DNA from 3 places in the Kitasatospora sp. YST-16 genome. Region 1 is predicted to be linked to each of the others. Evidence: riboswitches for the same ligand, from Rfam matches in the RefSeq annotation. Region 1 holds a riboswitch; each other region holds the start of a gene.

Region 1 (4,180 bases):
TTCCAGCCGTCCCAGTCCGACTCGTCCAGCGGGTCCTCGATGGAGACCAGCGGGTAGTCGGCGACCAGCTCGGCGTAGTACGCGATCAGGTCGGCGGAGGAGAGCGCCTTGCCCTCGAACTGGTAGGCGCCGTCCTCGAAGAACTCGGAGGCGGCGACGTCCAGGGCGAGCGCGACGTCCTTGCCCGGGGTGTAGCCGGCCTTCTTGATGGCCTCGGTGATGAGGTCGAGGGCCTCGCGGTTGGAGTCCAGGTTCGGGGCGAAGCCGCCCTCGTCGCCCAGGCCGGTGGAGAGCCCGCGCTCCTTCAGCACGCCCTTGAGGGTGTGGTAGACCTCGACGCCCCAGCGGACGGCCTCGGAGAAGGACTCCGCGCCGATCGGGGCGATCATGAACTCCTGGATGTCGACGTTGGAGTCCGCGTGCGAGCCGCCGTTGAGGATGTTCATCATCGGGACGGGCAGCACGTGGGCGTTCGGGCCGCCCAGGTAGCGGAACAGCGGCAGGTCGCTGGCCTCGGAGGCGGCGTGCGCCACGGCGAGCGAGACGCCGAGGATGGCGTTGGCGCCGAGCGAGGACTTGTCCGGGGTGGCGTCCAGGTCGAGCATGGCCTGGTCGATGAGGCGCTGCTCGGTGGCGTCGTAGCCGACCAGCTCGGGGCCGATCTGCTCGATCACGGCGAGGACGGCCTTCTCGACGCCCTTGCCGAAGTAGCGGTTCTTGTCGCCGTCGCGGAGCTCCAGGGCCTCGAAGGCGCCGGTGGAGGCACCCGACGGGACGGCCGCGCGACCGGTGCTGCCGTCGTCGAGACCGACCTCGACCTCGACCGTGGGGTTGCCGCGGGAGTCGAGGATCTCACGGGCTACGACGACATCAATGGACGGCACGAGGCATCTCCTAGCGGAAGCGGATGTGTGGTCGTTACGACCAGAGCCTAGCCGCACAGCGCCCCGCGGCCACGCCCGGCCGGGCCCCGTCTCACGGTGTGGCCCGGCTACTCACTGGTAGTTCACCTGTTTGACGGCCGTTCCACCGCTCCCGGTGGCGCGAACTGCTCGGCGCGCGCCGGGAGCGGACGGAGCGTCAGGGGACGCGGCCCTCGTCAGGGCGGCGGCGGAGCCTCGTCAGGCTCCGGTCCTCGCGTCCCGGATGCCGGACCCGGAACGGGTCGGCGGCGTCAGAGCGCGAGCACCTGGCCGGGCACGATCAGGTCGGGGTCGGCGCCGATCAGCTGCTGGTTGGCCCGGTAGATCCGCTCCCAGCCGCCGGAGACCCGCTGCGCGACGGCGATGCCGGAGAGGGTGTCGCCGTCCTGGACGGTGTAGCCGCCGGCGGCGTTCTGCGGGGCGTCGTCCCGGGGGGCCGCCTGGGGCCGGGCGGCGGGCTTCCTCGCGGGCTCGCGGGGTGCGGTGGGGCGCTCCTCGGAGCGCGAGGCGGTGTCGGCGGAGACGTCGGCGGGGGCGCCGCCCTTGGCGAGTCCGGCCCGCTTGGAGCAGACCGGCCAGGCGCCGGGGCCCTGGGAGGCGAGCACCCGCTCGGCCACCGCGATCTGCTGGGAGCGGCTGGCCTGGTCGGCGCGGGCCGCGTACTGGCCGCCGCCGAAGGCGCGCCAGGTGGAGGAGGTGAACTGCAGGCCGCCGTAGAAGCTGTTTCCGGTGTTGGTGCTCCAGTTGCCGCCGCTCTCGCACTGGGCCACGCGGTCCCAGGTGTCGGCGGAGGCGGCTGCCGCTCCGGTGGCGGCGAGCAGTGGCAGTGCCAGGCCGATCGAGGCCGCGCCGGCGGCGACGACGACCTTCTCGGCCTTGGTACTACGGCGGTGGCGAGCAGTGTTGGTGAACAGCACGGGACATCCTCTCCGCACGCCTGCGAGGTGAGCTGTCGGGTTCGGACCGGGAGGCTGGCCCGGCCGCCGGACGGTTCGGACGCGGTTGCGCCCGCTGCCCGGCGGCTTCACCCCAAGCCGTTGGGACCACGGCGTTCACACTGGTTCCCCCACTCCTGTCCGGTACCTGGTCGGTGGCCCGAGGACGCGGCGGACAGGACTCGGCGTGCCGCGATCGGGGCCCGCAGCTGCGGGCATGTCGGAGAGTAAGCAAAGCTGACGAGCAATCACAAGCTCATATCACCATGATCACGCCGAAATCACGGATGATTTCTCCACGTGCACGAACGATCCAGGTATGTCCGGGTTCGTCCCGGACGGGCGTGCGACGCGCGCCCCCGCCCCGGCGCGTCGTCGGCCCTGCGCGGCGGCGTGTCGCGGGTGCTGAAACGGCGTCAGCGGGGCGTGAAGGAGACCGGGAGGTCGCGCAGACCGCGCATGATCAGCCCGCCCCGCCAGCGCAGCTCGGCCGGATCGGCGGCCAGTCGAACGTCCGGCAGCCTGGTCAGTAGGCTGCCGATCGCGCGCTGCCCCTCAAGCCGGGCCAGCGGGGCGCCGATGCAGTAGTGGATGCCGTGTCCGAAACCCAGGTGCGGATTGTCCTGGCGGGCCAGGTCGAGGGTGTTCTCGGCGGCGAACCGGGCCGGGTCGCGGTCCGCCGCGGCCAGCACCACCAGCACCGGGTCGCCGACCGGGACGTCCACCCCGCCGATGGTCAGCGGCGCGGTGGCGAACCGCCAGGTCGCCAGCTCCACCGGGCCGTCGTAGCGCAGCAGTTCCTCGATCCCGGTCTCCAGCAGGGCCGACTCGCCGCGCTCCAACGACTGCTGGAGCAGCGCGCGCTGGTCCGGGTTGCGCAGCAGCGCGTACATGCCGTTGCCGATCAGGTTGATGGTGGTCTCGAACCCGGCGAAGAGCAGGATGAAGGCCATCGCCGCGGCCTCGTTCTCGGTCAGGTGCTCGCCGTGGTCACTGGCCCGGATCAGGCCGGAGATCAGGTCGTCGCCGAGGTCGGCGCGCTTGCGGTGGATCAGGTCGGCCAGGTAGCCGCGGATCTGCTTGACGGCCCGGCCCACCCCTCCCCTCTTACCGCCGGTGTGGCGGATCATCATCCCGGCCCAGTCGCGCAGGTCGTCCTGGTCCTCGGCCGGGACGCCGAGCAGGTCGCAGATCGCGTAGATGGGGAGCGGGAAGGCGAACTCGTGGATCAGGTCGGCCTCGCCGCGGGCCGCGAAGGAGTCGATCAGCCGGTCGGTGATCTCCCGCACCCGCGGCTCGAACTCGGCCACCCGGCGCGGGGTGAACGCCTTGGAGACCAGCCGGCGCAGCCGGGTGTGGTCGGGCGGGTCGATGTTCAGCAGGTGGGTCATCAGGTCGGCCTGCCGCTCGCCGGGGATGCCCACCCGGCCGCTGCGGTGGGCCTGTTCGCTGTGGTGCGCCGGGTTCTTGGAGAGCCGGGCGTCCGCCAGCGCCTGCCGGGCGTCCGCGTAGCGGGTGACCAGCCAGGCGTCCACCCCGCTCGGCAGGGTGGTGCGGTGCACCGGGGCGTGTTCCCGCAGCCAGGCGTACGCCGGGTAGGGGTCGGCCGCGAACTCCCAGGTGAAGAGTTGCGGGTGGGCGGCGTGGGGCTGGTCTGGCATGTCTTGACCGTATCTGGAAGGACCACCGCGTGAGTCTGGTCACCTGGTGGGTAATCCCTGTTGCGGAGCGTCGGGGCGAGCCTACGATCCTCCGATAACCACAGTGGGCGGCGTGCGGGCCGGCCCCGGGTTCGCCCTCGGAAAGGGGAGCAGGCCATGCGAGTAGCCGGTGCAGTGGTGGTCATCGCGGTGCTCGACGGAGGTTCGGGGGCCGACCTGGCCCGCCGGTTCTCCGCCGCCGGCGCCGCCGGGCTGCTCATCGCCGACCTGCGCCCCGGCATCGCCGAGGACCTGGCCGCCGAACTCGACCGCCCCGGCTGCCCGGTGGTCGGCGTCTCCGGCGACGTCCACCACCCCGCGGACCTCGCCGCGCTGGTCGACACCGCCGTCAAGCACCTCGGCCCGATCGACCTGTTCGCGGTGGCCGGCCCGGACGGCGAGCGGATCGTCCAGCTCGCCGACCTGCCCGGCCACCTCGACCCGCTGGCCGAACTGCTCACCCTGGTCGGCGAGGCCATCGGCGAGGTCGTCCCGCCCCAGCGCCGCCCGGTCGCGGACGTCCCGCTGGCCGGCTAGGCGCCGTCCCCTTCCTCACTCCTCGGGCAGGCCCTCCGCGGAGCGGACCGCCGCGCGGTAGCGGCGGGCCGCCGCGCGCAGCGCC
Region 2 (4,180 bases), 2.1 Mb from region 1:
CGCCCTGCTGCTCTCCGGCGCCTTCGGCGGCCTGCTCGGCTCGCTGCCCGCCCACGACTTCCTGCCCGCCGCCAACGGCTACCTGCTGCGCCAGGACTGGGCCGAGGGCTTCGCCACCGCCGTCCACCTGGTGGTCGACCTGGACACCGGCGAGTACGAACTCCTCTCGGCCGGCCACCTGCCCGGCATGCACCGCCTGGCCGGAGCGGGCCACTGGGAGGTCAAGGAGGCCGAGGGCCCGCTGCTCGGCGTCTACGACGGCGCCAAGTTCGAGGGCGTGCGCGGTACTTTGGGACCCGGCGACGTGCTGATGCTGTGCACCGACGGCATGGTGGAGGTCCCCGGCCGGGACCTGGGCGAGGGCATGGACCGGCTGATGGGCGAGGCCGACCGGCTGGTCGCCACCATCCCGGCGGCCGGCCGCCCCGGGGCCGCGGTCCGGCTGATCGACAGCGTGGCCAAGCACGTCAACGACGACCGGGCGGTGCTGCTGGTCTGGCGCCGCTGAGCCCCGCCGGGGGCGCGGTCGAGCGGCGCCGGTGCGGTGGCGGGGCGGCGGCGGGGCGGTGGCCCGGAGGCGCTGCCGGGTGCGGGGGAGCGGTGTGCACGGAGTGCCCACGGAGTGTCAAACCCGGGCGTTGATCTTCGGCCAATTCCGGTGCCCGGCCCGGCCGGTGGGCCGCCGACCGGCCTGCCTGCCGGTTTGCCGCCCGGGCCGCCGCGGACCGCCTCCCGCCGACGCTCCGTCAGAACCCGTCCGCTATCGTCACGGTCGGCGGAAATCAGTCCCACCACCCGGGTTGGAGCCCCCGGCGACGGGGCAAGTCCTTTACGCAGTCCGCACGAGCGACCACACTGAGTCCGGATGGAGTGGTGGGGACACGGGGGGCAGGGGCCGGTTTCCGCCTGGAGCCGTCGGCGGTTCCGACCTGAATCCCCGCCACGAATCGAGGAAGTGAGTCCCGGTGGCCTTCTCCGTCTCCGCCCTTGTCCTGTTCGGCGTCATCGTCGCCATCTTCATCCGCAACAAGCAGATGAAGGGCGGGCACGCCATCGTCGCCGCGCTGTTCGGCTTCATGCTCAGCCAGTCGACCATGGCCGGTCCGATCCAGCAGTTCCTCAACTCGGTCTCCAAGGCCATCGCCGGCATCGCGGGCTGACGCCCCGCCGGCACCGGGGGGAGCGCGTTCCGGCGGGCGGGGGCACCCCCGTTCCGGACCAAAGTCCTGCCCGCGGGTGACCAGGGTCACCCGATCCGTCACGCCAGGTCAGCGCCCGGGCGCATACGGTGGCCGAAGTCGCCCACCGTATGTGGTTCGTGGGCGCATCGTCATGATCCCGTACGCGCACCGCAGCCCGCCGTCGGCGGAGCGTGACCTGGCGGACCGTCAGCCCCCTCCCGATCCCGGGACCGGGGCCTACCGGCGCTTGCCAGCTCCGCGAACCGTGGGTTTTGCTTCCTCCGCAGCCCGGACATCGGCCGGGCTGGCCGCCGAGCGGAACGCCTAGTCCTGCCGCCGCCCGGTGCCGACCAGAGACCACGCCACGGCAGGAGCGGGGGAACCACAGGTAGTACGCCGGACCCGGAACGCACGGGGACGGCTCGGGGTGAAGCCGCGGAGACCGCGGCCGGGCAACTCTCGCCCGAACCCGACAGCTCACCTCGCAGGCGTCGGAGAGGAACAGCTTCATGTCCGCTCAGGGCAAGCACCGCAAGCCGCGCCTGGCCACCGTCGTCCGCATCGCCATCGCCGCCGGCGTCGCCGGCGCCGCGGTCGGCCTCCCGGTCACCGCCGCCTCCGCGCACACCGCCGACCAGCACGACGGCGGCCGCCAGTGGGCCAACGTCTCGGTCGACGCCACTCCCGTCGCCGACACCACCGGCTCCGCCGCCCAGCAGGCCGCCGAGACCTACAAGGTCGCCTCCGGCGACACCCTCTCCAAGATTGCCGCCGCGAAGAACGTGGACGGCGGCTGGGAGAAGCTCTACCAGGACAACCGCTCGGTCATCGGCGGCAACCCGAACCTGATCTACCCGGGCCAGCAGCTGACCGTCAACGGCCAGGCCGCCGCGGCGACTTCGTCCGCCCCGGCCGCCTCCTCCTCGGACGCCGCGGCCCCCGCCGCCGCCCCGAAGACCTCGACCAAGTCGAGCAGCACCGGCACCGCGAAGGCCAAGGCGCAGACCCAGACGCAGACCCAGGCCCCGACCCAGAAGTCGGCGTCCTCGTCCTCCTCCTCGTCCGCCGCGAAGTCGTCGACCGCCACCACCTCCGGCAGCTCCGCCGCGAGCTCCTCCTCCGGCTACGTCGCCCCCGCGCCGGGCAGCGTCACCACCGGTTACAAGGTGGCGGGCTCCAACTGGTCCAGCGGCTACCACACCGGCATCGACTTCCCGGTCTCCACCGGCACCAGCCTCAAGGCCGTCGCCAACGGCACCGTGGTCTCGGCCGGCAACGGCGGCGCCTACGGCAACCAGGTCGTCATCAAGCTCGCCGACGGCAAGTACGCCCAGTACGCGCACCTCTCCTCGATCTCCGTCTCGGCCGGCCAGTCCGTGACGGCGGGACAGCAGATCGGCCTGTCCGGCGCCACCGGCAACGTCACCGGCCCGCACCTGCACTTCGAGATCCGCACCACCCCGGACTACGGCTCCGACATCGACCCGGTCGCCTACCTGGCCGCCCACGGCGTCAACGTCTGACCCCCGGCACCACACCCCCGAAGGCCCCGCGCTCGGCTGCGCGGGGCCTTCGGGCCGTCCGGGGGCCGGGACGGAGGGGATCCGGGGCCGGGACGGAGGGGAGGGGCCGCCCGCGGGCGGGGAACGGCGAAGGCCCCGACCGCGTCGCGGTCGGGGCCTTGTCGTGGAGCGGGTGACGAGAATCGAACTCGCGTGACCAGTTTGGAAGACTGGGGCTCTACCATTGAGCTACACCCGCAGGGAAGCGCCCCGCCACCGCAGCGGTGGTGAGGACGGCCCCAGCGTACCTGGTCGGGTCGGTGGATTGCACACTCCTTCCCCGTTGTCGGCTCGCCGATATCGCCCCGGTCGGGGGCGGGTCGACGTGTACTCTTCTGCTCGGCACCACGGGGTGTGGCGCAGTTTGGTAGCGCGTCCGCTTTGGGAGCGGAAGGCCGTCGGTTCGAATCCGGTCACCCCGACCGTGTGCGGCAGGGTCTCGTCGGCGGCGGGGCCCTGTTGTCGTTGCGGCCCGGCGCCGCCGTCCCCGCTCCCGTCCGCACCCAGGTGCCGGGCACAGTCGCTTTCGTGGTACCGGTAGGATGGACCGCTGGCGGTAGTACGGACAGCATTGCAGCCCCAACCGCCTATCGCCCTGACCGCAAGCCCCCTAGGAGACCCAACCGTGAAGAGCGCCGTCGAGACTCTGAACCCCACTCGGGTTCGACTCACCGTCGAGGTGCCCTTCGAGGAGCTCAAGCCCAGCCTCGACGCGGCGTACAAGAAGATCAACCAGCAGGTCACCGTTCCGGGCTTCCGCAAGGGCAAGATCCCGAACAAGGTGATCGACCAGCGCTTCGGTCGTGGCGCGGTGCTGGAGGAGGCCGTCAACGACGCGCTTCCGCGCTTCTACACGCAGGCCGTCGACGAGGGCCAGATCGACGTGCTGGGCCAGCCCGACATCACCGACATCGAGGGTGTCGAGAACCTGGCCGACGGCGGGGACCTCAAGTTCACCGCCGAGGTCGACGTGCGCCCCGAGGTCACCCTCCCCGAGTTCGCCGAGATCGAGGTCGTCGTCGACCCGGTCGTGGTCGGCGACGAGGACGTCGAGAAGTCCCTCGAGCAGCTGCGCGAGCGCTTCGCCTCCGTCAAGGACGTCGAGCGCGCCGCCACCGAGAACGACATCGTGGTGGTCGACCTGGAGGCCAAGGTCGACGGCGAGGTGCCGGAGGACGGCACCGCCACCGGCGTGAGCTACGAGATCGGCTCCGGCCGCCTGCTGGACGGCATCGACGAGGCCGTGGTCGGCCTGTCCGCCGGCGAGTCCAAGACCTTCACCACCACCCTCAAGGGCGGCACCCAGGTCGGCAAGGACTCCGAGGTCACCGTCACCGTGACCACCGTCCAGGAGAAGGAACTCCCGGAGCTGGACGACGAGTTCGCGCAGCTGGCGAGCGAGTTCGACACCCTGGAGGAGCTCCGTGCCGACTCCGT
Region 3 (4,180 bases), 2.6 Mb from region 1:
TCTCCGTGTTCACCGCCGCCGCCGCGACCGCGGTCGCCCTGACGGCCCAGGCCAGTGCGCACGCCGCGCCGGCCCAGCCGAACAAGGACGAGGTCAAGGCGCAGGTCGACAAGCTGCTCGAGGAGCAGGAGCAGTCGGCCGAGAAGTACAACGGCGCCAAGGAGCGGGCCGACCAGCTGCGCAAGCAGGCCGACGACCTGCAGGACCAGGTGGCCCGCGGCCAGGAGCAGCTGACCGAGCTGGCTTCCGGGCTGGCGGCGGTGGCCGGCGACCAGTACCGGCAGGGCGGCGTCGACCCGTCGATGCAGCTGATGCTCTCCTCTGACCCGGACCACTACCTCACCCAGGCCACCTCCTTCGGGCAGGCGGCCAGCACCCAGGCCGAGACGCTCAAGTCGCTCAAGGACCAGCAGCGCCGCCTGGACCAGCAGAAGCAGGAGGCCGCCCAGGTCCTGCACGAGCTGGACAGCCAGACCCAGGCGCTCAACGACGCCAAGAACGACGTGCAGAGCAAGCTCGCCGAGGCGCAGAAGCTGCTCTCCAAGCTGAACGCCGCGGACCGCGCCGCGATCCTCCAGGGCTCCGGCGGCACCGCCTCGCGCAGCGCGGACCGGATCGACCCGAAGAGCCTGCCGCCGGCCAGCGGCTACGCGGCGACCGCGGTGGCGGCCGCGCTCAGCAAGCAGGGTTCGGCGTACGTGTGGGGCGCCACCGGCTCCAGCACCTTCGACTGCTCCGGCCTGATGGTGTGGGCGTACAAGCAGGCCGGGGTCTCGCTGCCGCGCACCTCGCAGGACCAGGGCAGCTACGGCACCAACGTGGGCACCGACTGGCACAACGCGCAGCCCGGCGACCTGGTCGTCTACTACGGCGACCGGCACCACGTCGGCATGTACATCGGCAACGGCCTGGTGGTGCACGCGCCGCGCACCGGTGACGTGGTGAAGACGATGAAGGTCGACACCCTGCCGATCTCGACCATCCGCCGGGTCTGAGCGAGCGGGCCTGACGGCCCGACGAATCGGACAAACGCCCCACTGGGCAACAATTGACGCACCGTGACACGCCCGGGCGGGTCGGAATCACCCTGTGATTCGAGACACGCCCGGGTGTGGTGTTTCCCGGGTGAATGGCGGGAAACGCTGTGCTCGGGGTAAGGAATCGATCACGTTCGGTCAGATTTACCGGGGTGTTTGATTCAGAATCAGATTTTTTTCCGACAAGGATTTGAACGGATCACGGATCGGTTACTAGGGTCGTGCCTCGACCACCGCAGTGTCGATCGCCCAAGGGGGGCGGCGGCGGAGGTCGCCGCCGAGTCCGTGACGCAGCGGGCAGACCGTCAACACCGGGTCTGCCGACGGGGATACCCCTGCGGGGGTGCTGTCGAACGGAGCCGGGGAACCATGTTCCCCCGGGGTGAATCGGCGCCCGGTCGACCGCCGCGCGCGGTCGGTGAAGCGCCGTAGGGCATCTCTTCCGGCCCGAACCCGTCAGCTCACCCGGTAGGCGGTGTGAGGAAGAAGGAGTCCGCCTTCGTGGCGTCCCATCGCCGTCCCAAGCCCGTCGGCCGTGCCCGGGTCTCGATTCTCACTGCCACCGCCGCCGCTGCCGTGGCGCTGTCCGCCCAGAGCGGCGCGCACGCCGACCCGGCGCCGACCAAGGACCAGGTCAAGGCCCAGGTCGACGAGCTCAACGAGCAGGCCGAGGTCAAGACCGAGGCGCTGAACGCCTCGGTCGAGAAGCAGCAGGCGCTGCAGCAGCAGGTCGGCCAGCTCCAGGACCAGCTCGCCCGCCAGCAGGAGCACGTCACCACCGCCCGCGAGGCGCTGGCCGGCATCGCCGCCGAGCAGTACCGCACCGGCAGCATGCCGCAGACCATGCAGCTGATGCTCTCCAGCAGCCCGGACGCCTTCCTCGGCCAGGCCGGCGCGCTGAACGCGGTCGGCTCCACCCAGGCCGACCTGCTGAAGACCTTCAAGGACGAGCAGGCGCAGCTCGACGCGCAGCGCAAGGAGGCCGAGTCCAAGCTCGCCGAACTGGACACCACCACCAAGGCCCTCAAGGCCGACAAGGAGGACGTCCAGGCGAAGCTGGCCAAGGCCCAGGACCTGCTCAACACGCTGACCCAGCAGGAGCGCGAGCAGCTCGCCGCCGCCGAGGCCAAGGCCGCCGACGACGCCAGGGCGAAGGCCGACGCCGCCCAGCAGTCGCAGCGGGCCTCCCGCGACACCACCCGGGTCGAGCTGAACGCCCCGGCGTCCTCCAGCTTCTCGGGCAACGCGGTCGGCGCGGCCGTCTCCAAGCTCGGCAGCTGGTACTCGTACGGCGCGGCCGGTCCGAGCACCTTCGACTGCTCCGGGCTGATGCAGTGGGCCTACAAGCAGGCCGGCGTGTCGATCCCGCGCACCTCGCAGGCGCAGGCCGGGGCCGGCACCAGCCTGGGCACCGACATCTCCAAGGCCCGCCCGGGCGACCTGATCATCTACTACGGCGACCAGCACCACGTCGGGATGTACGTCGGCAACGGGCAGATCATCCACGCCCCGCACACCGGCGCGCAGGTCCGCTACGAGTCGGCGACGGTCATGCCGATCAACCGGATCGTCCGGATCTGACGCTCCGTCGGAGCCGTCGGCCCGGTACCCCGCACGGGGTGCCGGGCCGTTTCCGTTCGGGTGTCCGATTCATGGTCAAATATTCGGTGCTGTCGGGGTTTGGACTGGATCGATCCGACTCGCTAACCTCTGCCCCCGGGCCCCCGCGAGGACGGCCGTCCGACCGCGGACGGCGGCGGAGGCCGGTCGCAGAACGGAGCCGTCGCGCGTGTCCGTGCCCCGCCGCACCCCACTGCCCGGCGTCCAGCGCCTCGCCCGGGCCCTGGCGCTCACCGCCGCCGCCACCAGCGCGCTCGGCCTGACCGTCGGCGGCGCGCACGCCGACCCCGCGCCGACCAAGGACCAGGTCAAGGCGCAGGTCGACCAGCTCTACGAGGAGGCCGAGCGGGCCTCCGAGCAGTACAACGCCGCGCTGGAGCAGCAGCGCCGGCTGCAGGCCGAGGCCGGCACCCTGCAGGACCAGGTCGCCGCCGGGCAGGACGAGCTGAACCGGCTGCGCGGCGACCTGGGCGCCGTCGCCGCCGCCCAGTACCGGGCCCAGGGCATCGACCCCGCGGTCCGGCTGATGCTGGACCAGGACCCGGCCGGCTACCTCACCGGCGCCCGCTCGCTCGAACAGGCCACCGCCCGGCAGGGCGACCGGCTGCGCGACGTGGCCGAGCGGGCGCGCCGGCTCGACGAGCGGCGGCACGAGGCCGGCGCCAAGCTCACCGAGCTCGAACAGGCCCGGCAGCGGCTGGCCGCCGCCAAGGACGACGTCCGCGAACGGCTGGCCCGGGCCCAGCGGCTGCTGAACGGCCTCGCCCCCGCCGACCGGGCCGGGATCGCGGCCGACGACGCCCGGGCCGCCCGGCAGCGCGCCACCCGCGGCACCGACCGGATCGACCTCGGCGACCAGCCGCCCTCCTCCGACCGGGCCGCCGCCGCGCTGGCCGCCGCCGTCTCGAGGATCGGCTCCCCGTACGTCTACGGATCGACCGGCCCCGGCACCTTCGACTGCTCCGGTCTGATGTACTGGTCATGGCGGCAGGCCGGAGTGACCCTGCCGCGGACCTCGCAGGAACAGGCCTCGGCCGGCCGGCGGGTGAGCCTCGCCGAAGCCCGGCCCGGAGACCTGGTGATCTTCTTCAACGACAGGCACCACGTCGGCATGTACGCCGGCGGGGGCGTCGTCGTGCACGCGCCCCACCCCGGCGCCCGGGTCCGCTACGAGAGCGTCAGCGCGATGCCGGTCAGCTCGGTGGTGCGGATCTGAGCCTCGTCGACGAACCCCTGGTCACCGACCTGACGACGGCCGCCGGGCCGCCGCGGGCCGGTGCTCCGCTGTCCCGGCGGGCCGCCCTGCTGCTGGCCGCCGCCGGGGCCACCCAGCTGTCGCTGCCCCTGCTGCGGCCCGGCCGCCCGGCCCCCGCCGCGCCCGCCGCGGCGCCCCCGGGCTGCGGGAGACCGCCGTCCGGCTGCTCGGGCAGCGGGCCCGGGCGGTGGCCGGGCGGGACACCGCCGCGCTGCTGGCGGTCTCCGCGGACGGCTCCGAGGAGGCCGACCGGGACCTGCTGGCCCGG

The links. A riboswitch is a leader RNA that binds a small molecule or an ion and turns the genes downstream of it on or off. The one in region 1 is predicted to bind cyclic di-AMP.
Region 2: linked by a shared signal. The riboswitch ahead of OU787_RS10020 (M23 family metallopeptidase) and the one ahead of OU787_RS34590 (transglycosylase family protein) in region 1 are both predicted to bind cyclic di-AMP.
Region 3: linked by a shared signal. The riboswitch ahead of OU787_RS07900 (C40 family peptidase) and the one ahead of OU787_RS34590 (transglycosylase family protein) in region 1 are both predicted to bind cyclic di-AMP.

Annotation. Positions count from the first base shown of each region.
Region 1 covers NZ_CP113837.1:4,304,304-4,308,483, reverse strand. Annotated here, with positions in the region: gene eno (phosphopyruvate hydratase) at 1-884, opposite strand, end outside; gene OU787_RS34590 (transglycosylase family protein) at 1,175-1,840, opposite strand; cyclic di-AMP (ydaO/yuaA leader) riboswitch at 1,844-2,042, opposite strand; gene OU787_RS19810 (cytochrome P450 family protein) at 2,275-3,519, opposite strand; gene OU787_RS19805 (SDR family NAD(P)-dependent oxidoreductase) at 3,676-4,095, shown strand; gene OU787_RS19800 (MazG family protein) at 4,111-4,180, opposite strand, start outside.
Region 2 covers NZ_CP113837.1:2,210,071-2,214,250, reverse strand. Annotated here, with positions in the region: gene OU787_RS10030 (PP2C family protein-serine/threonine phosphatase) at 1-508, shown strand, start outside; gene OU787_RS10025 (hypothetical protein) at 966-1,160, shown strand; cyclic di-AMP (ydaO/yuaA leader) riboswitch at 1,566-1,685, shown strand; gene OU787_RS10020 (M23 family metallopeptidase) at 1,691-2,704, shown strand; tRNA gene OU787_RS10015 (tRNA-Gly) at 2,869-2,942, opposite strand; tRNA gene OU787_RS10010 (tRNA-Pro) at 3,092-3,165, shown strand; gene tig (trigger factor) at 3,369-4,180, shown strand, end outside.
Region 3 covers NZ_CP113837.1:1,740,338-1,744,517, reverse strand. Annotated here, with positions in the region: gene OU787_RS07905 (C40 family peptidase) at 1-995, shown strand, start outside; cyclic di-AMP (ydaO/yuaA leader) riboswitch at 1,372-1,528, shown strand; gene OU787_RS07900 (C40 family peptidase) at 1,539-2,618, shown strand; gene OU787_RS07895 (C40 family peptidase) at 2,827-3,873, shown strand; gene OU787_RS07890 (hypothetical protein) at 4,100-4,180, shown strand, end outside.